Regions from separate parts of the Micromonospora salmantinae genome, predicted to be linked through region 2. Evidence: riboswitches for the same ligand, from Rfam matches in the RefSeq annotation. Region 2 holds a riboswitch; the other holds the start of a gene.

Region 1 (7,723 bases), on a different contig from region 2:
CGCGGTTCACGGCTTCGGGGGGATGCGGCGGCGGACGTCCTCGGAGGTGGACGGGCCGGGCGACCAGCGAGCCACCCAGGGCAGCTCCTCCGATGGGGTGAGCACGCCCTCCTCCAGCCCCGCGTAGCGGCCGGCGAGGATGCGCTTCGCCGCGGCGGTGTCGACCGAGTCGGTGTTGTCCCAGAGCGCGGCGAACAGGGCGGCCACCCGCACCCGCGCCTGCCGGCAGAAAAGGTCGGCCAGCTCGACGTTCTCCGGGCGGCTGTCCCGTTCGGCGGAGGCCCGGACGCAGACCGCGGACATCGCGAACAACTCGGCGCCGATGTCCACCACCCGACCGAGAAACGCCTGCTTACGCTCCATCTTTCCCTGCCAGCGCGACATCGCGTAGAACGTCGACCGGGCCAGCTTGCGCGACGAACGCTCCACCTGGCGCAGGTGCGCGGCGAGCGGGCCGAACTCGGCGTACGCCGAAGGGCTCTGCCCCCGACCGACGGCGAGGGTGGGCAGCCACTTCGCGTAGAAGGCGCCCGCTCGCGCGCCGGCTCGGGCCTTGCGGCCCAGCCCCGCGTCCGGGTCGATGATGTCGCCGGCCACCGACAGGTGGGCGTCGACCGCCTCCCGCGCGATCAGCAGGTGCATGATCTCGGTGGAGCCCTCGAAAATCCGGTTGATCCGCAGGTCGCGCAGCATCTGCTCGACGGCGGCCGGGCGTTCGCCGCGGGCGGCCAGTGAGTCGGCCGTCTCGTAGCCGCGCCCGCCCCGGATCTGGATCAGCTCGTCGGCGATCTTCCAGGCCATCTCGCTGGCGTACAGCTTGACCAGCGCCGCCTCGATCCGGATGTCGTTGCGGTCGTCGTCGGCGAGCAGGCAGCAGAGGTCGAGCATGGTCTCCATGCCGTACGTGGTGGCGGCGATGAAGGAGAGCTTCTGCGCGACCGCCTCGTGCTCGCCCACCGGTCGTCCCCACTGGACCCGGTCGGCGGCCCACCCCCGGGCCACGTTCAGCGCCCACTTGCCGGCGCCCACGCACATGGCCGGCAGTGAGAGCCGGCCGGTGTTCAGAGTGGTCAGGGCGATCTTCAGCCCCTTGCCCTCACCGCCGATGACGTTCTCGGCGGGGACGATCACGTCGTGGAACCGGGTCAGGCTGTTCTCCAGGCCGCGCAGGCCGACGAACTCGTTGCGCCGCTCGACGGTGATGCCGGGGCTGTCGCCGTCCACCACGAACGCGGTGATCCCGCCCCGACGTCCCTCCGTGGCCGGCACCCGGGCCATCACCACCAGCAGGGTGGCCACGATGCCGTTGGTGGCCCAGAGCTTCACACCGTTGAGCCGGTAACCCGTGCCGTCCTCGGTCGGTTCGGCGATGGTGGCCAGCCGGGCCGGGTCGGAGCCGACGTCGGGCTCGGTGAGCAGGAACGCGGACACCTCGCCGGCGGCGAGCCGGGGCAGGAAGCGTTGCTTCTGCTCGGCGGTGCCGAACATCTTCAGGGGCTGCGGCACGCCGATCGACTGGTGTGCCGAGAGCAGCGCGCCGATGGCCGGGCTCACCGAGCCGGCCAGCATGAGCGCCCGGCAGTAGTGCAGGTTGCTCAGCCCGAGCCCGCCGTACTTCCGGTCGATCTTCATGCCGAACGCGCCGAGGTCGGCCAGGCCGTGGAAGACCGAGTCGGGTATGGACCCGTCCCGCTCGATGGCCGCGCCGTCCACCTCGGAGGCCAGGAAGGCGCGGAACCGACCAAGGAACTCCTCCGCCCGAGCCACGTCGTCCGGATCGGATCGGGGCCACGGGTCGATCAGGTCGAGCCGGAACCGGCCGAGGAACAACTCCTTGCCGAAGCTGGGTCGGTCCCAGGTGGATTCGCGGGCGGCCTCGGCGACCTGCCGGGCCTCCTTCTCGGTGACCTGCCCGGCTTCTGCGGGCAGCGGCGCGGCGGCACCGGCGGTGGTTTCGGAGTCGGGGCCGTCCGGTGCCGGTCGGCCATTCTGCGTCGTGGTCACGGCTGCCCCCTCGAAGCTCGGTGCGGCTGCGTCGACGTGCGCGACTACCGCCACGCTACCCCCGGTTGTTACCCAGGGGTAGCGCTGCGTGAAGATCGGCGCGATCAGCGGCTGTTGATCGTGTCCGGGTCGTCGTCCTCGTCGTCGATCTCGTCCTCACCCCAGTTGCGCCGGGCGAACGGCAGCAGCATCCAGAAGGTGAGGAACCAGAGCCCGGTCAGGGCGCTGAGCACGAAGGCGATCGGCCGGTCCAGCACGAAGTCGGTGATCAGCAGCACCGCGCTGACCATCGCGATCAGCATGAAGGCGAGACCGCCGCTGGCCATCCGGTGGGCGAAGCGGACCAACTCCGGCTTGCGCCCCTGCCGGAACAGCGCCCGGTGGAACGCCACCGGCGAGATGATCATCGCGGTGGCGGCGGCCGCCGCGAGCAACGCCACGATGTAGACGTCGCGCTGGAACTCCGTGGTCTCGGTGAACCCGTTACTGAACGGCAGGGTGAGCAGGAAGGCGAAGAGAATCTGCACGCCGGTCTGGGCGACCCGCAACTCCTGCAGCAGGTCGGCGAAGTTGCGCTGCCAGCGCTGCTTCTCGGTCTCCTTGGACACGCGCTACCTCCGGTGAGACGCTACTGCCGGCGGTCCTGGCCGCCGGCAGCAACGCCAATGCCCCACCCGGCCGAGCGCGAAACAGGTTCACGACATCTGCCGTTCATCTCGGCGACGCAAGTCGGCCGCCAGCACCGGGTCAGGACCCGCGTCGGATCCGCCCCGCGTACCGAGCTTCCAGCTCGTTGTTGTGCGCGTCGCCGTCCGGGATGTTCGCCGACAGGTAGACGGGGGGCCGCTCCCCCGCCGCCAGCAACCGCGCCACCACCTCCACTGTCACCTGCTGCGCCAGCAGCGCCGCGGTGATCGAGGAGACCGCGCCGACGGCGCCGCCACCGGGCAGGGGCAACGTCGCGTCGCCGTACGGCGCGCCGTTGTCGAGCACCACGTCGGCGAGGTCGCTCAGCTTGCGCCCGGACGGGTGCCGGGAGGTCATCCGGCCGGAGTGCTGCGCCGAGGTGATCGCCACCAGCCCATGACCGTGTTCCTTCACCAGCGTGGCGAACTCCACCATGGCGCCGTTGACCCCGGAGTTCGAGGCGAGCACGAAGACGTCGGTGGGACGCACCGGGGCCAGCTCGTAGAGGCGGTGCGCGACGGCCGGGTCCCGTTCCAGCAGCGGCCCGAGCCGGTCGGCCGGTTCGCCGCCGAGCAGCACCAGGTCGCGTAGCGCGATCCGGTTGGTCGGCACCAGACCGCCAGCCCGTCCGGCGATCTCCATGGCGAGGGCCTCCGAGTGCCCGGTGCCGAACGCGTGCACCACGCCGTCGGCTCGGACGGCCTCGGCGATCAGGTCGGCGGCCCGCCCCACCGCCTCCCGCTGACTGGCGGCCACCCGGCCGATCGTCTCGGTCACCACGGCCAGGTAGTCCTCGGCACTCACCGTCATGCGTCCTCCGTCGTTCGATTACGGGCCAGCCAGCGAACCGCGAAGTCGACCGCCGCCCGCTGGCGCATCAACCTGCCGGTCCCGGTGCCGACCGGTGCGGTGCGTACCGCGCCGGTGGCCTCCAGGTCCTCGCCCAACGCGGCGAAGTCGTCCGCGTCGAGTCGTACGTCCTGCCACCACACCCACTCCCGACCCCCGTCGGCGGTACGCACTGCGGCACCGAGCCGCTCCCGCGGCGAGCCGGGGCAGCGGTACTCGGCCAGGTGCAGCGAGGTGCTCACCGAGTGGTCCACGCCGAGCAGCAACACGTCGGCGTCCAGGTCGTAGAGGCGAGCCAGCGGGGAGCCCTCGCCAAGGGAGTCGGCCAGGGTGTGCCCGGCGACCACCTGCTCGGCGGCCGGCCCGAGCGCGGCGAACGACACCTGCGGATGGGCGCTGCGCAGCGCGCCGGGCCAACCGCGGACCGTCTCGGCGAGCGCACCCATGAACCGGCTCGGCGTGATCACCGGGTCGAAGCCCGGCATCTCCGAGCGGATCAGCGGCCACCAGCCCGCCGGCACCGGCGGGTTGCGCCACTGCGCGGGGTCACTGTTGTCGGGCGTGTGGGTGGGCACGACGATCGTGCCGTCGGGGCCGAGCGCGTCGCGCAGGGCGAGCACCATCGCGTGCGGGCCGCCGCTGACGAAGCCCAGCGGACGCAGCGCGGCGTGCACCAGCAGCGTCGCGCCGGGGCGTACGCCCAGCACGCGCAGCTGCGCGGCGATCGAGCGACGGCTGCCCGGCCCGCTGGCGTCCGTCGTCACGTTGGCTCTCCCTCGCGGACCCGCACGGCTCAGGCCGTCCCGCCGGCTCGGGCCAGGATCGCCTCGGCGAGCGGGGCCGGCGCCGCGTCCGGGATCCAGTGACTCACCCCGGGCAGCTGCACGAAGCGGTAGTCGCCTGTGACGTTCTGCGCGCACGCCTCGGCGGCGGTCCGGCCGATGGCGACGTCCCGGTCACTCCAGACGTACGTGGTGGGCACCGCGACCGGGCCGACGCCGGCCAGGTCGGCGCGGGACATCGCCCGGTACCAGTTCAGCGCGGCCGTGAGCACACCCGGCTCCCGCATCGGGTCGGCGTACCGGTTCACCCGGGACGTGTCGCCCACCCCGCCGAGCAGCTTGCGCAACGCGGTGGCGTGCCACGCCAGCAGCACCTTCTCCGCCTTGTCGGGCTTGCGGAACAGCGCGATGTACGACGAGCGGGCCTTCTGTTGGGCGTCGGTGCTCAGGGCGTGCGCCATGGCCGCCGGATGCGGTACGGACACCGCGGTCAGCGTGTGGACCCGCTCGGGGTACCGGGCGGCAACCGCCCAGGCCACGACGGCGCCCCAGTCGTGGCCGACCAGGTGCACGGCGTCCAGCCCGAGCGCGTCGAGCACCGCCACCACGTCGGTGACGAGTTCGGGGATCCGGTAGTCGGCCACCGCCGTGGGCCGGGCACCGGGTGAGTAGCCGCGCTGGTCCAGCGCGTACGTGCGCAGCCCACCCGCGTGCAGCGCCGGCACCACGTCGTCCCACTCGCCGCTGTGCTGTGGAAAACCGTGCAGCAGCAGGACGGGTACGCCGTCCGTCGGACCGCCGACGGTCACCTCGAACGTGAAGCCTCGCGCGTCAACCCGCATGATCGGAAGCGTACCCAGCCGGCGGTGCGCCGGTCGCTCCCGCAGGTCAGGCGGGTGCCCTGCTGGGCCCGCGCCCCTGGTCGGTGTTAGCGTCAGCGAGACAACTTCATATCCGACAGGGGAGCGCACAGCGCTGAGAGTGCGGGCACGCCCGCAGACCCTCGAACCTGATCTGGGTAATGCCAGCGCAGGGAGTTCGGTCGACCTCCAGCCGCGCCGCAGTCCGGTGCCACCGGACGCGGCGTGCGTCTTCTCCTGGTTCGCACTCACGAACTGGGAGCAACACATGACATCCACCACCGACACACACCGTTGGCGCACCATCGACATCGTGGTCGCCTCGGTGATCGCTGTCGCCTTCGGCGTCATCTTCTGGGCCTGGGGCCTGGTCTGGAGCGCCACCGAGGGCGCGTTCGCCTTCTTCCCGCCGGCGCAGACGCTGCTCTACGGCGTCTGGCTGATGCCGGCGGTGATCGGTGGGCTGGTCATCCGCAAGCCCGGCGCCGCGCTCTACTGCGAGACCGTGGCCGCGGTCCTGTCCGCGCTGCTGGGCAGCCAGTGGGCCGGCACGGTCATCCCGCAGGGCATCGTGCAGGGCATCGGCGCCGAGCTGGCCTTCGCCGCCTTCCGGTACCGGTCGTTCCGGCTGCCGACCGCTGTGTTCGCGGGCGCACTGACCGGCCTCAGCGCCGCGTTGTTCGACTTCTTCGTCTGGAACGTCGACTACGCGCTGACCGACTACCGCATCCCGTACGCGCTGCTCACCATCGTCAGCGCCACACTGATCGCCGGCCTGGGCGGCTGGCTGCTGACGAACGCCCTGGCCAACACCGGCGTCCTGGACCGCTTCCCAGCAGGCCGAGACCGAGCCCTGATCTAACCCCCTGGTCGACGATGTTGATCAAGAGGTTTGCGTCAACGGAAGGCGATTTCCTGACGCAAACCTCTTGATCACCGGGGATAGGCGGGCGCGCAGCCTGGAGGGGTGGGTTGGTGGGCGGGGTACTGCTGCGGGGGTTCGGGTGGCGGCACGCTGGGCGGCGTGCCTGGGCCGTGCGCGGGGTTGACCTGCGAGTCGAGGCTGGGGAGCGGGTTCTGCTTCTTGGGCCCTCCGGGGCTGGCAAGAGCACTTTGCTCAGCGCGTTGGCCGGGCTGCTCCCCGAGGACTCCGGCGAGCAGGAGGGCACCGTCGAGATCGACGGGCTCGACCCACGCAAGGGGCGGGAACGGGTCGGCATCGTCTTCCAGGATCCGGAGACCCAACTGGTGATGGCGCGCTGCGGCGACGACGTCGCGTTCGGGCTGGAGAACCGGGGAGTGCCGGCCGACGAGATCTGGCCCCGGGTGGACGAGGCGCTGCACCGGGTCGGCTTCCCGTACCCCCGCGACCGCCACACCGCGGCGCTCTCCGGCGGCGAGCAGCAACGCCTCGCCCTGGCCGGCGCCCTGGCCCTGCGCCCCGCCCTGCTGCTGCTCGACGAGCCGACCGCCAACCTCGACCCGGCCGGGGCCGAACTGGTCCGACACGCGGTGGCCGGGGCGCTGGACGCCGACACCACGCTGATCCTGGTCGAGCACCGGGTCGCCGAGGCACTGCCACTGGTCGACCGGGTGGTCGTCCTGGAACCGGGTGGCGGCGTCCGCGCGGACGGCACACCAGAGGCGGTCTTCGCCGCCCACGGCGCCGCCCTGGCCGCCGAGGGGGTCTGGGTGCCCGGCCACCCCATCGCGCCCCGGCCGGCCACCGCCGGCCCCGGGGATCTGTTGCTCACCGCCGACCGGCTCGGCCTGCCACCCCGGCTGGGCTCCACCGACCTGGCGGTACGCGCCGGTGAGGCACTCGCCGTACGCGGACCCAACGGCGCCGGCAAGTCCACCCTCGCGTTGCTGCTCGGCGGTCTGCTCCGGCCCGGCAGCGGGCGGGTCACCGCGTCCGCCGAGTTGGCCGGCGCGGACCACCGCACTCCCCCGCACCGGTGGCGGGCGCCCGCGCTGGCCCGACGAATCGGGTCGGTCTTCCAGGATCCGGAGCACCAGTTCGTCACCAGTACGGTCTTCGACGAGCTGGCGCTCGGCCCGCGCCGCACCGGTCAACCCGAGGCCGCCGTCAAGGAGACAGTGGCCGGGCTGCTGGACCGGCTGCGGCTGGCCCGGCTCGCCGCCGCCAACCCGTACACCCTCTCCGGCGGCGAGGCGCGACGGCTGAGCGTGGCGACCGCCCTGGCCACCGCGCCACGCCTGCTGATCTGCGACGAACCCACCTTCGGTCAGGACCGGCGGACCTGGCGGGAGCTGGTCGACCTCTTCGCCGACCTGCGCGACGCCGGGCACGGCGTGGTCACTGTCACCCACGACGCGGACTTCGTCGCCGCGCTCGCCGACCGCACCGTCACCCTGCACCGTGCACCGGACGACCACCGATGATCAGCATCGAGCCGGTCGCCGCGCCGGACGCGCCGTTGGCCCGCCGCAACCCGGTGGCGAAGGTCGCCGCCGCACTGGTCTTCTCGTTCACCCTGCTGGCGACCCTGGACCCGGTGGCCCCGGCGATCGCCATCG
Region 2 (13,188 bases):
TACGACGGCCGTGGCGACCACCGGTCCGTCAACGGCACCCGCGCGCACCTCGATCCGACCACCAGCGGCGGCGGAGGCGGCCCGGAACCGGATCTCGGTGATGTTTGTCAGGTCCGCCGGGGCGACCGACCACCAGTCACCGTCCTCGATGAACGCGATGCTCTGGCCGCCACCGGCGGTGTCGGCGCCGGCCTCCCGCTGCACGCCGGGGTCTCCACCGCCGGTGCTCACCGGGGCACGCCCGGTGGCGGTGAAGTACTCGGCCTGCTTCTGCTTCGGCTGCAGAACCTCGATCTGCCGACCGGTCAGGGCACCGGCGCCGCCGGCACCACCCTCGTCGGTGTAGGTCGCCTCGAAGACCGCGAAGACGTTCGCCTCGGCGCCGTGCCCGGAGGCGAGCGACGTCTGGACGGTGCCGGTGCAGCCGGTGTGCTGCTCCAGCGGGTGGGCGTGCTCGTCGTGACCGAGCAGCACCTGAAGCTGCACCCGGTCACAGTCGATCTGCCCGTCCTCGGGGTCGGTCACCTTGATCGAGTAGCGGACCTGGTCACCCCAGTTGAAGAAACCGCCGTCCGGTGGGAACTCGATGGAGACCGTCGGGGCGGTGTTGCCCACGGTGACCGGCACGTTGGCCACCGCGGTCCGGCCCTTGGGGTTGGTGACGGTGAGCTGGGCGGTGTAGTTGCCCGCCGTGGCGTACGTGTGGGTCGGGTTGGCCTCGGTCGAGGTCTGCCCGTCGCCGAACGTCCAGGCGTAGGTGAGCGTGCCACCGTCCGGGTCCCGGGAGCCGGCGCTGGAGAAGGTCACCGTCAACGGCGCCGGACCCGAGGTCGGGTTGGCGGACGCCGCGGCGATCGGGGCGCGGTCACCGGCGGTGTAGTCGATCCGGTAGACGCCCGAGTTGTCGTTGTTGCCGCCGAAGCCGCTGCCCCACTCGATCAGGTACAGCGCCCCGTCCGGGCCGAACTCGAAGTCCATCGGCCGGACCATGCTCATGCCGGTGAGCAGCTGGTTGATGTCCACCAACGACTTGCCGTCGGGGGTCAGCTGCATGGTGTACATCTTGTTCTGGTTCCACTCGCCGAGCAGAGCCTTGCCGTCGTAGTACGCCGGCCACTTGCGGTTCGAGTTCAGGTCGGCGTCGTAGCGGTAGACCGGGCCGCCCATCGGGGCGCCGCCGCCACCGATCTCCGGGTAACGCGCGTCACCGGCGTACCCGTAGTCGACGGTCGCCGGGACCACCGGCGGGAGGTTGGTCAGGCCCGTGTTGTTTGGCGAGTTGTTCACCGGGGCGGCGCAGTCGAACTTCGGACCGCTCGGGCCGGACGGGAACGTGTAGTCGTTGTACGCCTCGTTCGTGCCCGTGCAGTACGGCCAGCCGTAGTTGCCCGGGGTGACGACGTTCCACTCGACCAGACCGCGGGGGCCCCGGTTCGGGTTGTCCGCGTTGGCGTCCGGTCCGTAGTCCGCGACGTACAGCGTGTTGGTCTTCGGGTCGGTGCCGATCCGGAACGGGTTGCGGAAGCCCATCGCGTAGATCTCGGGACGGGTCTTCTCGGTGCCCGCCGCGAAGAGGTTGCCCGCCGGAACGGTGTACGTCCCGTCGTCCTCCGGGTGGATCCGGATCACCTTGCCGCGCAGGTCGTTGGTGTTGCCGGAGGTGCGCTGCGCGTCGTAGTCCTGGCGCCCTGCCCGCTCGTCGATCGGCGTGTACGAGTTCGACTCGAACGGGTTGGTGTTGTCACCGGTGGCCAGGTACAGGTTGCCGTCGCCGTCGAAGGCCATGCTGCCGCCGGCGTGGCAGCAGGTGTTGCGCTGCGTGTCGACCCGCAGCACCTGCTTCTCGCTGGCCAGGTCGATGGTGTCGCCGGTCACCGTGAACCGGGACAGCAGGTTGCGGGTGACCCCGTCGTTCGGGGCGTAGTACAGGTACACCCAGTTGTTGGTGGCGAAGTCCGGGTCGAGCCGGATGCCGATGAGACCGTCCTCGTTACCGGTGAAGACGTCCAGGTCGACGGCGGTGACGGTGTTGCCGGTGTCCGGCTTCACGATTTGCACGCGACCGTCGCGCTCGATGTAGAAGACCCGCCCGTCGGGGGCGACGTCCAGCTCCATCGGGTTGCTGGTGTTGCTGTCCAGCGTGACCTTCTCGAAGTTCGAGGTCTTCGAGGCGCCGCAGTCGGCGTTCTCGACGCCGGCCGCGGTGCGGATGCCGCCGAGCAGGTGGGAGAGGAACTCGGGCTCGGCGTACGACTCCCGGGTGTGCCCGCCGCCGGTGTACCAGGAGCGGCCACCGTCGTAGTCCTGACACCAGGCGATCGGGTGGTCCGCACCCATCGCGCCGGCACCGGCGGTGTAGCTCTTCTCGTCCAGGCTGGCCAGCACGTGCACGTCCGGCCGGGGGTTGGTCTGGTAGTTGTACCACTCGTCGAAGCGGGACCACCGGTCCGGCAACCCGGCCGTGGACGGGTGGGCGTGGTCCTCCACCTTGACAGTGGCCTGCTGGTTCTGCGGGTGGTTGGCGAAGTACGCGCCGACCAGGTCGCCGTACCAGGCCCAGCTGTACTCGGTGTCCGACGCGGCGTGGATGCCGACGTAGCCGCCGCCGGCCTTCACGTAGCGCTCGAACGCCGCCTGCTGGTCGGCGTTGAGCACGTCGCCGGTGGTGGAGAGCCAGATCACCGCCTTGTACTTCGCCAGGTTGGCGTCGTTGAATGCGGCGCCGTCCTCGGAGTTGTCCACGGTGAATCCGTTGTCGACGCCGAGCTGCTGGATGGCGGCGACGCCGGTGGGGATGGAGTCGTGCCGGAAGCCGGCGGTCTTGGAGAAGACGAGGACGGAGAAGGGATCGGCCGCGGCCTTTGGCGCCTTCGGCGCCACCTGGCTGACCGGGGCTGCGGCTTTCGCATCCCGTGGGGGAACCTGGGCGGCCGCCTGCGCGGGCGCGCCGAACAGGGTGGTCGAGGCCATGGCCAGGGAGATCAGGGTTGCGGTGATGGGTAAGCGGGCACGACGAGAACGGGACACGCCGCCTCCTGTGTCGTAGTGACAGAGCTCGCGGGAGTCGGCTCGCCGAAGGCCGTCCCTGATGGAGCCGGTGGTCACACCGTGTCAGGGTGCCCCCACCGACATTTTGTCGAATCGCTGAACAAATTAATTCGGCTGGCTCGATGTCGGGCAAGATGCGGACGGGTAACGGTTCTGCAACGGGGGGCGACATTCCGAACAGGACCGTATGAAGTGCCCCATTGGATCTCGCTCGTTTTGACGCGGCCCGCCGGCCGGCCACCGCCGACCCCGCGCCTTGGCAGGCCGGCGGATCTGTCGTACGGTGACACGCAAGTAACCCACGGGAGCCCGGTGTACCGGGCTGAGAGGGGGGCTGACAGCCCCCGACCGTCGAACCTGATCCGGGTAATGCCGGCGCAGGGAGGAGCGTTGCCGTGCCGTCCCTGGGGCGATTGCATCTCATCACCGACACCCGACCGGGTCGCGACCCACTCGCCGTGGTTCGCGCCGCCCTCACAGTGGCCCACGCCGATCTGGTGGTGCAGGTCCGGGTCGAGGATTCCGCCACCGACCGCGAGGCGTACGACCTGACCCGGCGGGTGCTCGCGCTCTGCGCGTCGTACCGGGCGACCTGCCTGGTCAACGACCGGTTGCACGTGGCGCTGGCGGTGGGCGCCGCCGGTGGGCACGTCGGCGCCGACGACCTGCCGGTCGCCGCCGCCCGCCGGGTGCTCGGCCCCACCGGTGTACTGGGCGCCACCGCTCGCGCGCCGGGCCCGGCGCGCGAGGCCGTCGCGGCGGGCGCCAGCTACCTGGGCGTCGGGCCGTGTCACACCACCAGCACCAAGACCGGCCTGCCGGACCCCATCGGGCCCGCCGGGGTACGCGCCGTCGTCGACGCCGTCGACGTCCCGGTCATCGCGATCGGCGGAGTGACCGCCGCCCGGGTGCCGGCGCTGCGGGCCGCCGGGGCGTACGGGGTGGCGGTGGTCGGTGCCGTCTCCGCCGCCGCCGACCCGGCACGGGCAACCGCCGAGCTGATCGAGGCCCTGACGTGCTGACCGGCCGGTTCCCGTCACCGCCGTCGAGCGACCGGGTCCGGCCGGACGTGGCAGTGGTGGGTGCGGGGCCGATCGGGCTGGCGATCGCCTGGCGTTGCGCCGCGCGCGGGCTGCGGGTGGTGGTGCACGATCCGGCGCCCGGCTCGGGGGCGTCGGCGGTGGCAGCCGGCATGCTCTCCCCGGTCGCCGAGGCGTACTTCGGCGAGCGGCAGCTGACCGGGTTGCTGCTGGCGTCCGCCGCCCGCTGGCCGGCGTTCGCCGCCGAGTTGACCGAGACGACCGGAGCCGAGATCGGCTACCGGACCGATGGCACCCTGATGGTCGGGCTCACCGGCGACGACCTGGCCGAGGCGCGCCGGCTGTGGGCGTACCAGCAGGGGTTGGGCCTGCCCGTGACGCCGCTGCGCCCCAGCGAGCTGCGCGACCGCGAACCGGCGCTCGCCCCACGGGTGCGCGGCGGCGCGCTCGCGCCCACCGACCATCAGGTCGACCCCCGGCTGCTGGTGCCGGCGCTGCGCACGGCCGCGCAGCGGGCCGGCGCGGCGCTCGTGCCGCAGCCGGTCCGGAGTTTGTCCGATGTGGACGCACCGGTAACCGTTGTCGCCGCCGGCTGCGGGGCCGCCGCGCTCACCGGCCTGCCGGTGCGGCCGGTGAAGGGCCAGATCCTCCGGCTGCGCGCGCCCGACGGCGTCGCGCCGGGCTTCCGGCACGTGATCCGGGGGTACGCCGACGGCGAGCACGTCTACCTGGTGCCCCGCGCCGACGGTGAGGTAGTGCTCGGCGCGACTGTCGAGGAGCGCTCGGACACCACTGTCACCGCCGGCGCTGTGCAACGGCTGCTGCGCGCCGGGGTCGACCTGCTGCCCGAGCTGGCCGAGTACGACCTGGTCGAGGCGGTCGCCGGGCTACGCCCGGGCACCCCGGACAACGCGCCGATCCTCGGGCCGCTGCCCGACCGACCGGACGTCCTGGCCGCCACCGGGCACCACCGGCACGGCATCGTGCTCACCCCGATCACCGCCGACCTGATCGCCGACCTGGTGCTCGGCGGCGTACCCGACCCGCTGCTCGCGCCCTTCCGGGCCGACCGCTTCGGCGGTGCCGCGGTGGCCGCGTCGGGCGGACCTGAACCGACGATGGAGGGGGACCTGTGGAGTTGACGGTGAACGGGGCCGGGCGCAGCGTCGCCGCCGGCGCGTCAGTGGCGGACCTGGTCCGCGACATCGTGCCGCACCCACGTGGGGTGGCGGTCGCTGTCAACGGCGAGGTGGTGCCCCGGACCGGCTGGCCGGCCCGGGCACTGCGCGACGGTGACCGGGTCGAGGTGCTCACCGCGGCGCAGGGCGGGTGAGCGGCGTGCCGTTCGAACTGGGTGGAGAGACCTTCACCTCACGGCTGATCCTCGGCACCGGCGGCGCCGTGAACCTGCACGTCCTGGAGCAGGCGATCCGGGCGTCCGGCACCGAGCTGGTCACCCTGGCGCTGCGCCGGGTGGGCACGGCGCCGGGCTCCACCGGTGGGCTGCTGGAACTGCTGGACCGGTGCGGCGTACGCCTGCTGCCGAACACCGCCGGCTGCCACACCGCCACCGAGGCGACAAAGGTGGCCCGGTTGGCCCGGGACGCGTTCGACACCGACTGGGTCAAGCTGGAGGTGATCGGCGACGAGCGGACGCTGCTGCCCGACGGGGTGGAGCTGCTCCGCGCCGCCGAGGAGTTGGTCGCCGACGGCTTCACGGTGCTGCCGTACACCAGCGACGACCCGGTGCTCGCCCGCCGCCTCGCCGATGTGGGCTGCGCCGCGGTGATGCCGGCCGGCTCCCCGATCGGCTCGGGGCTCGGCATCGGCAACCCGCACCACATTCGACTCATCCGGCAGGGTGTGGACGTGCCGGTGATCCTCGACGCCGGCATCGGCACCGCGTCCGACGCGGCGCTGGCCATGGAGCTGGGCTGTGACGGGGTGCTGCTGGCGAGCGCTGTCACCCGGGCGGCCGACCCGGTGGCGATGGCCACCGCGATGCGGTACGCGGTGGAGGCGGGCCGGCTGGCGGCCCAGGCCGGCCGGATCGAGCGCCGCTTCCACGCGCTCGCCTCCACCCCCGACGAGGGAAGACCCGAGCTGTGACCGGCTTGGTGCCGCCCACGGATCTTGGAAGCAATCTGCCCCTGGAGGGGCCTGTTCTTTCCAAGATCCCGTCGGGGGTTGTCGTCCTGACCGATCGGCTGGCCGCTTCCCGGGGGCTTGAGCGGGTTATCGCGGGAGCCGTTGCCGGGGGAGTGCGCTGGGTGGTGCTGCGGGAGAAGGACCTGCCCCGCGCCGAACGCGCCGCCCTCGCCGCCGACCTGCGCGCGATCCTCGCCGACGTCGGCGGAACCCTCATCGTGGCCGGCCCCGACCCGCTTGGCGGCGACGCCGTGCACCTGCCCGCCGCCGGCCCGTACCCGCCACCGACCCACCCTCTGGTCGGCCGCTCCTGCCACGACGCAACCGAGCTGAACCGCCTGACCACCGAGCACTACGCCACCATCTCCCCAATCTGGCCCACAAAGACAAAACCGGGCTACGGCCCACCATTTGGTGTTGCGGGGCTGGGCAGCCTGGTCCGCGCCAGCCCGGTACCCCTGCTCGCCCTCGGCGGAGTCGAGACACCAGAACAGGTAACCGCCTGCGTCAAGGCGGGAGCCGTCGGGGTAGCGGTGCTCGGCGGGATTATGCGGGCCACGGATCCCACCGAGACAGCGACGAGTCTGACCAGCGCCTTCAAAAAGGCGGTCACCCCCAAGCTCTCAAAACCCGGCACGGGGTCACCCAGGTCCTCAACCGCAACCAAAGACGAGGGAAAATGACCCCGCGAACACTGCTGACCATCGCCGGCTCGGACTCCGGCGGCGGCGCAGGCATCCAGGCCGACCTCAAGGTCTTCGCCGCGCTGGGCGCGTACGGCACCAGCGTCCTCACGGCGGTCACCGCGCAGAACACCCGGGGTGTCGACGCGGTGTTGCCGCTGCCCCCGCGCACTGTCATCGAGCAGCTGGAAAGCGTGCTCACGGATTTCACAGTGTGCGCCGTGAAGACCGGGATGCTCGGCACCCCGGCGATCGCGGACGTGGTGGCCGAGGCCGCCCGGGACGGCCGGCTGCCTCAACTCGTCGTCGACCCGGTGCTCGTCGCCACGAGCGGTCACCGGCTCGGCGTGGTGGGTGCGGTGGAGCGGCTGCTGCCGTACGCCACTGTGGCGACCCCGAACTGCGCGGAGGCCGCGGCGATCACCGGACGCCCGGTGGACGACGTGGCCGCGATGGTCGTGGCCGCCGAGGCCCTGGTGGCCGGTGGCCCGGAGTTCGTGGTGGTCACGGGCGGTGACCTGGACGGGGGCGAGGCGGTCGACGTGCTGCACGGCGGCGGAGTCACCACAGTGTTGCGCGCACCCCGGGTGACCACCCGGCACACCCACGGCACCGGGTGCTCGTTCTCGGCGGCGATCGCGGTGCGGCTCGGTATGGGTGACCCGGTGCCGGCCGCCGTGGGGGCCGCCAAGGAGTACGTGCTCCGTGCGCTGACCGGCGCGCGGGGCTGGGAGCTGGGCGCGGGACGTGGGCCGCTGAACCACTTCGGCTGGTCCGCTTGATCACCAGGGAGGCTGTCATGCACGCACGAGGCAAGGTGTACGTCGAGGGTTCGCGGCCGGATGTCCGGGTGCCGTTCGCGGAGGTGGGGCTGACCGGGGACCTGCCGCCGGTGCGGCTCTACGACACGTCCGGTCCTGGTTCGGACCCGGAGGTGGGGCTGCCGCCGCTGCGCGGGCCGTGGATCGCCGAGCGGGGTGACGTGGCCCCGGTGCGGGGTGCGGGCACGCCACTCGCCGGGGTGGACGGTCGTCGGCCCACCCAGCTCGCGTACGCGCGGGCCGGTGTGGTGACGCCGGAGATGGAGTTCGTGGCGATCCGGGAGAACGTCGAACCGGAACTCGTGCGGGCCGAGATCGCCGCCGGTCGGGCGGTGCTCCCACTCAACGTCAACCACCCGGAGTGCGAGCCGGCGATCATCGGTAAGGCGTTCCTGGTCAAGGTGAACGCCAACATCGGCACCTCGGCGGTCAGCTCGTCGGTCGCGGAGGAGGTGGAGAAGCTGACCTGGGCCACCCGCTGGGGCGCGGACACCGTGATGGACCTGTCCACGGGCAAGCGGATCCACGAGACCCGTGAGGCGATCGTGCGGAACTCGCCGGTGCCGATCGGAACGGTGCCGATCTACCAGGCGTTGGAGAAGGTCGGCGGCGACCCGGTGAAGTTGAGCTGGGAGGTGTTCCGGGAAACCGTGATCGAGCAGGCCGAGCAGGGCGTGGACTACATGACTGTGCACGCCGGGGTGCTCCTGCCGTACGTGCCGCTGGCAGTGGACCGGGTGACCGGGATCGTGTCCCGCGGCGGTTCGATCATGGCGGCGTGGTGCCTGGCGCACCACGAGGAGAACTTCCTCTACACCAACTTCGAGGAACTGTGCGCGCTGCTCGCGCGCTACGACGTGACGTTCTCCCTCGGCGACGGGCTGCGCCCCGGGTCGATCGCCGACGCCAACGACGAGGCGCAGTTCGCCGAGCTGCGCACCCTCGGTGAGCTGACGAAGATCGCCTGGGCGTACGACGTCCAGGTGATGATCGAGGGCCCCGGTCACGTACCGATGCACAAGATCAAGGAGAACGTGGACCTTCAGCAGGAGTGGTGCCACGAGGCGCCCTTCTACACGCTCGGTCCGCTGACCACCGACATCGCGCCCGCGTACGACCACATCACCTCGGCGATCGGCGCCGCGATGATCGGCATGTTCGGCACCGCGATGCTCTGCTACGTCACGCCGAAGGAGCACCTCGGCCTGCCGGACCGGGACGACGTGAAGGCGGGCGTGATCGCGTACAAGATCGCGGCACACGCGGCGGACCTGGCCAAGGGGCACCCCGGCGCGCAGGCCTGGGACGACGCCCTGTCGAAGGCGCGGTTCGAGTTCCGCTGGGAGGATCAGTTCAACCTCTCGCTGGACCCGGAGACGGCGCGCTCGTACCACGACGCGACCCTGCCCGCGGAGCCGGCGAAGACCGCGCACTTCTGCTCGATGTGTGGCCCGAAGTTCTGCTCCATGAAGATCACCCAAGAGCTCAAGGAGTACGCCGCGCGCGGCATGAAGGACAAGTCGGAGGAGTTCGTCTCCGGCGGGAGCCGGGTCTACCTACCACTCGCCTGACCCTTCCAGGCTGGGCCGTCCCGGCGTTGTGAGCGACGTCGGGACGGTCCGCGTGGGCCGGTGCAGGGGGTGTCGACAAAGCGACTGGTTGGGTGTGTCGGTGCGCTGGGTGGTGGAGTCAGTCGCGGTGGGTCATTCGCGGTGGTGTCGACCGGTGGAGCGCAACGACCGGCGGCCGTTCTCCTGCTCGGGCTCGTTGTCCGACACCGGCTTGCTCAGACCGGCGACCCAGTCGACGAATTCCTCGTCCTGGGACGCCAGCGGCTCGGCTTCGTCCGACGTCTTCGGGCTCTCCTCGTCGGCGCGGGACCGGTTGCGGCGGAACAGCCCCCCGAGCCGCCCTCGCCGGGAGGGCTGCTCTGCCACCTTCGGACCCGTCGGCGTTGCCGACGTGGTGTCGGTAGGCGTCAGATCGCCGGTACCGGCGGCGCTGTCGCTGGTGGCGGCGGCACCGGAGGGCGCGCCCACCGTGCCCGGGAACTCCGTCGGAGCCGGGTTTCCGACCGGAGTGGTCGTCTCGCCGGCTTCGGTCGGCGCTGTCCGTGCCGTCGAGCTGTCCTGCGATTCCGCCGACCCGCGGCGCCGAGAGGTGTCGAACGCGTTCCAGGTGCCGGCCCTGCTCAGATCCGGTAATGGTGCCCGATGCCGGGACCTGGGCGTCGGCCCGGTCGGCGCGTCGGGCCTGCTCGACCCATCCGCTGCCGTCGCCTCCGGCTCGGAGGCCTGCGGTGGCACCGTCCACGTCGAGGTGACCGGCCAGGCCGACGGTGCGGGCGTCCACCGGTCCGTGTCCGGGTCATTGGCGGCGGTTGCCCCGAACAACCCGGCGGCGGAAACGTCCTCGGCGGTGGGCCGCGCGCTGTCGGTGTCACGAGCCCCGGCTGTTGCGGAATCGCTGGTCGGGGAGGTCATGTCGGCCGGTGCTGCCTTGCTGCCCGTGTCGGCCCTCGGGGCGAGCGGGTTGGCTTCCGCGCCAACCTGGCCGGCCGCGGTGCTCGCCGCCGCCGCTGCTCGCGTCGCGCCGGTTGCGGTGGCCGGTGCTGGTGTCGTCCCGGCTCCGGCTCCGGTGGTCGGGGTCTGGGTGGCGTCGGTTGGCGTGGTGGGGGACTCCGGGCTGGCGGGCACCTGTGTCGCGCCGGTTTTGGCGGTCGTCGAGGCAGCCGGTGCTCGCTTCGAGCCGGTGGCGGGTGCTCGCTTCGCGCCGGTAGCGGTGGTCCGGGCTGCTGCCGTGCCGGAGGCAGCAGCCGAGGTGACCTCGGAGGTCGAACTCGACCGCTCACCCGGGCTTCCCCGGCTGGGTGCCGGAGCGTCGGTGGCCGCGTCGGAGGCGGTGCTGTCGGCGGACCTGCCCGGCCGGGTGCCCTTCGCGGCGCGGCCGGTGGTCGTCTCGCTGGTGGTTGCGTCGGTGGTAGTCCCGCGAGTGGTCGTCTCGCTGGTTGTTGCCGAACCGGCAGGGGACGTGTCGTCAGCCACGTCGGAGGCGGTGGCGTCCGGGTTGGCTTTCGACTTACGGCCGCGTCGCGGCTTGATCGTCAGCGGCGCCTCGGGCGTGCCGTGGTCGGCCGTGCCCGCGCTGCTCGCCTCCGTGCCGGTCGTGCCGGAACCGGCTGCGCCGGTGCCACTCGGGGTGGCGGCGGACTTGCGGGTGGGGCGCCCACCGGTCGGCCTGCCGCTGGTCGCCGTGCTGCCGCTCGTGTCCGTCGCGGTGCTGCCGGTCGTGTCCGTCGCGGTGCTGCCGGTCGTGTCCGTCGCGGTGCTGCCGGTCGGCTCGTCGACCGCGCGGCCGCCCGTCGGGGTCGCGGCGTCGGCGCGTCCGGCCGTGGTGCCGGTCGCGGTGACACCGGTGACGATGCTGACGTCGGTGCCGGCGGAGGGCTCGGTAGTGGCCAGGACCTCATCCTGGCGCGGGGGCGTCTGCCCTGCGGCGGTGAACTCACCGGTCGGCGCGGTCAGCCAGGCGGCGGGCTGAGTGGGAGCGGCGGGAGTCGGTGCGGCAGGAGTCGCAGTGGCGGGGCCCGGGCCGTGCTGTCCGCTCGCGGTGGTCTCCGGCCAGTCCCAGTGGGCCGGGACGGTGCGTACGGCATCGGGGTCGCCCGTCGCCCCCGGACCCGCAACGACGCCGGCGGGCTTCGTGCTGGTGGCCAGCTCGGCGTTTGTCGTCTCCGTGTCGGTGCGCTCGGCGCTGTCCCGGTCGTTCGCCGCGCTGTTCCGGTCGTTCGCCGCGCTGTTCCGGTCGTTCGCCGCGCCGGGCAGTGCCGGGCCGGCGGGCAGCGGGCGCAGGATGGCGGTGGGCTCGATCGCCTGCGGATCGGCGGTACGGGTGCCCGTCGGCCAGCGCAGCAGCGCGGCGGCCGCCGCGCCGAGCGCTCCGGCGAGGATCGCGATCAACGAGCCGTAGTAGGGGGCGGTCTGGTAGCGGTCCACCGCGTCACCCGGACCGGCGGTCAGGTAGGCGAACGCCACCAGCACCGGACCGGCCAGCCCGGTGGCCCCGCTGACCAGCGGAGCCTGGCCCCGCCAGCGAGCCAGCCCGGCGGTCGCCGCGCCGGCCAGCAGCGCCACGATGGGCAGCAGGAGCAGCGCCAGCCGCTGTGCGGCGGCGTCGTCGAGCCAGCTCGGCTCCAGTACGCCGAGCCGGACGGTCGGCAGTGGGCCGGCCGTGCCGAGCGACGGTAGGACGGAGATCAGCGCCAGCAGCCAGACCACGCCGGCCACGGCCGCCATGTTCCATCCCAGCTCGGGCCGGAACAGGACGGCGATCGCCGCGCCCGCCCCGATCACCGCACCGACCATGGCGCAGATGCCCACCGCCCAGACCGGGTCAACGGAGATCAGCTCCGCGGCGCGGGCGGGCTGCATGCAGAGCGGGGCGATGACTGTGGCGCCGAGCGCTGCCGCGCCACCGACGGCCAACTGCCGGCCGGTGCCGGCCGCCGGGGCGTCGCGGCGAGCGAGGCGTCCGGTCAGGACGGCGCCGGCGACGGCTGCGTTCGCGGCGAACCAGCCCACCCAGACGAGCTGGGCCGGCCACTGGTTGACTGTCGTACCGGTGAATGCGCCGGTCAGGCGGACGATGCCGAAACCGTACGCGACGCCGAGCTGGCCGGCTCCGGCCAGCACGCTCACCCCGAGCGCCGTGAGCAGCAGTCTGCCCCAGGTCCGAAAGGCCATGTCCGGCACGTTACGCACCTGGTACACCCGATCGCCACCGGCGCGCCGCGAGGCACGCCGGTGGCCATCGGCGGGTCTACTTGAGTTCGACCAGCCGTGCGAGGTAAGTCGTATCCCCGACATTGGTCAGCATGTGCACCGCGCCCGGGTCCCGGTAGACGACCCCGCCGGTGGGCTCGTCGGCGTCGATCCGGGTGCCGTCGATGGTCTGTACGACGTTCTTGGCGCCCTCGATCGCCACCACCAGGTAGGGGTGGTCGTGCCGGTGCAGCGGTTGCCGCTCGCCCGGCTCGAGGCGGATGTGCCAGACCCGGACCCGGTCGTTCTCGTACACGATCTCCTGACCCACCGGTCCGAGTTCGGTTCCGTCGATCACGTCGGTCATCGTGCTCCGTCCAGTTGGGGCAGCACCTCGGCGGCGATCAGCTCGAGGTGGTCGAGATCATCGAAGTCGATCAGGCGCAGGTGGACCCGGGTGGTGCCGATCGCGGCGAACTCGCCGAGTCGCTGCGCGAGCTGCGCGGGGGAGCCGACCACCGGGTCCTCCGGTGGCAGCGCGCTCTTCTCGTGCAGGGGCGCGGCCCGACGCTGGGCCTCCGCGTCGGTCCGGCCGATGGCGACGACGATCCCGGCGGACAGCACCAACGGGGCGCGCCCGGACTCCGTCCGTCCGGTGCGCTCACACGTCTCGCGCACTCGGTCGTAC

What was found. Region 2 has a riboswitch for thiamine pyrophosphate ahead of thiE (thiamine phosphate synthase). Riboswitches for the same ligand answer to the same signal wherever they lie in the genome.
Region 1: linked by a shared signal. The riboswitch ahead of PSH03_RS22655 (ECF transporter S component) and the one ahead of thiE (thiamine phosphate synthase) in region 2 are both predicted to bind thiamine pyrophosphate.

The regions. Positions count from the first base shown of each region.
Region 1 covers NZ_JAKKFG010000034.1:34-7,756, forward strand. The annotation lists gene PSH03_RS22630 (acyl-CoA dehydrogenase family protein) at 7-2,004, opposite strand; gene PSH03_RS22635 (DUF6328 family protein) at 2,109-2,612, opposite strand; gene PSH03_RS22640 (sugar isomerase domain-containing protein) at 2,752-3,501, opposite strand; gene PSH03_RS22645 (AAC(3) family N-acetyltransferase) at 3,498-4,304, opposite strand; gene PSH03_RS22650 (alpha/beta fold hydrolase) at 4,334-5,164, opposite strand; TPP riboswitch at 5,272-5,376, shown strand; gene PSH03_RS22655 (ECF transporter S component) at 5,451-6,044, shown strand; gene PSH03_RS22660 (ABC transporter ATP-binding protein) at 6,158-7,588, shown strand; gene PSH03_RS22665 (energy-coupling factor transporter transmembrane component T family protein) at 7,585-7,723, shown strand, end outside.
Region 2 covers NZ_JAKKFG010000012.1:304,636-317,823, forward strand. The annotation lists gene PSH03_RS12015 (ThuA domain-containing protein) at 1-3,027, opposite strand, end outside; TPP riboswitch at 3,340-3,449, shown strand; gene thiE (thiamine phosphate synthase) at 3,444-4,070, shown strand; gene thiO (glycine oxidase ThiO) at 4,064-5,230, shown strand; gene thiS (sulfur carrier protein ThiS) at 5,221-5,421, shown strand; gene PSH03_RS12035 (thiazole synthase) at 5,418-6,197, shown strand; gene PSH03_RS12040 (thiamine phosphate synthase) at 6,263-6,919, shown strand; gene thiD (bifunctional hydroxymethylpyrimidine kinase/phosphomethylpyrimidine kinase) at 6,916-7,701, shown strand; gene thiC (phosphomethylpyrimidine synthase ThiC) at 7,719-9,311, shown strand; gene PSH03_RS12055 (hypothetical protein) at 9,444-12,482, opposite strand; gene PSH03_RS12060 (cupin domain-containing protein) at 12,559-12,867, opposite strand; gene PSH03_RS12065 (LLM class F420-dependent oxidoreductase) at 12,864-13,188, opposite strand, start outside.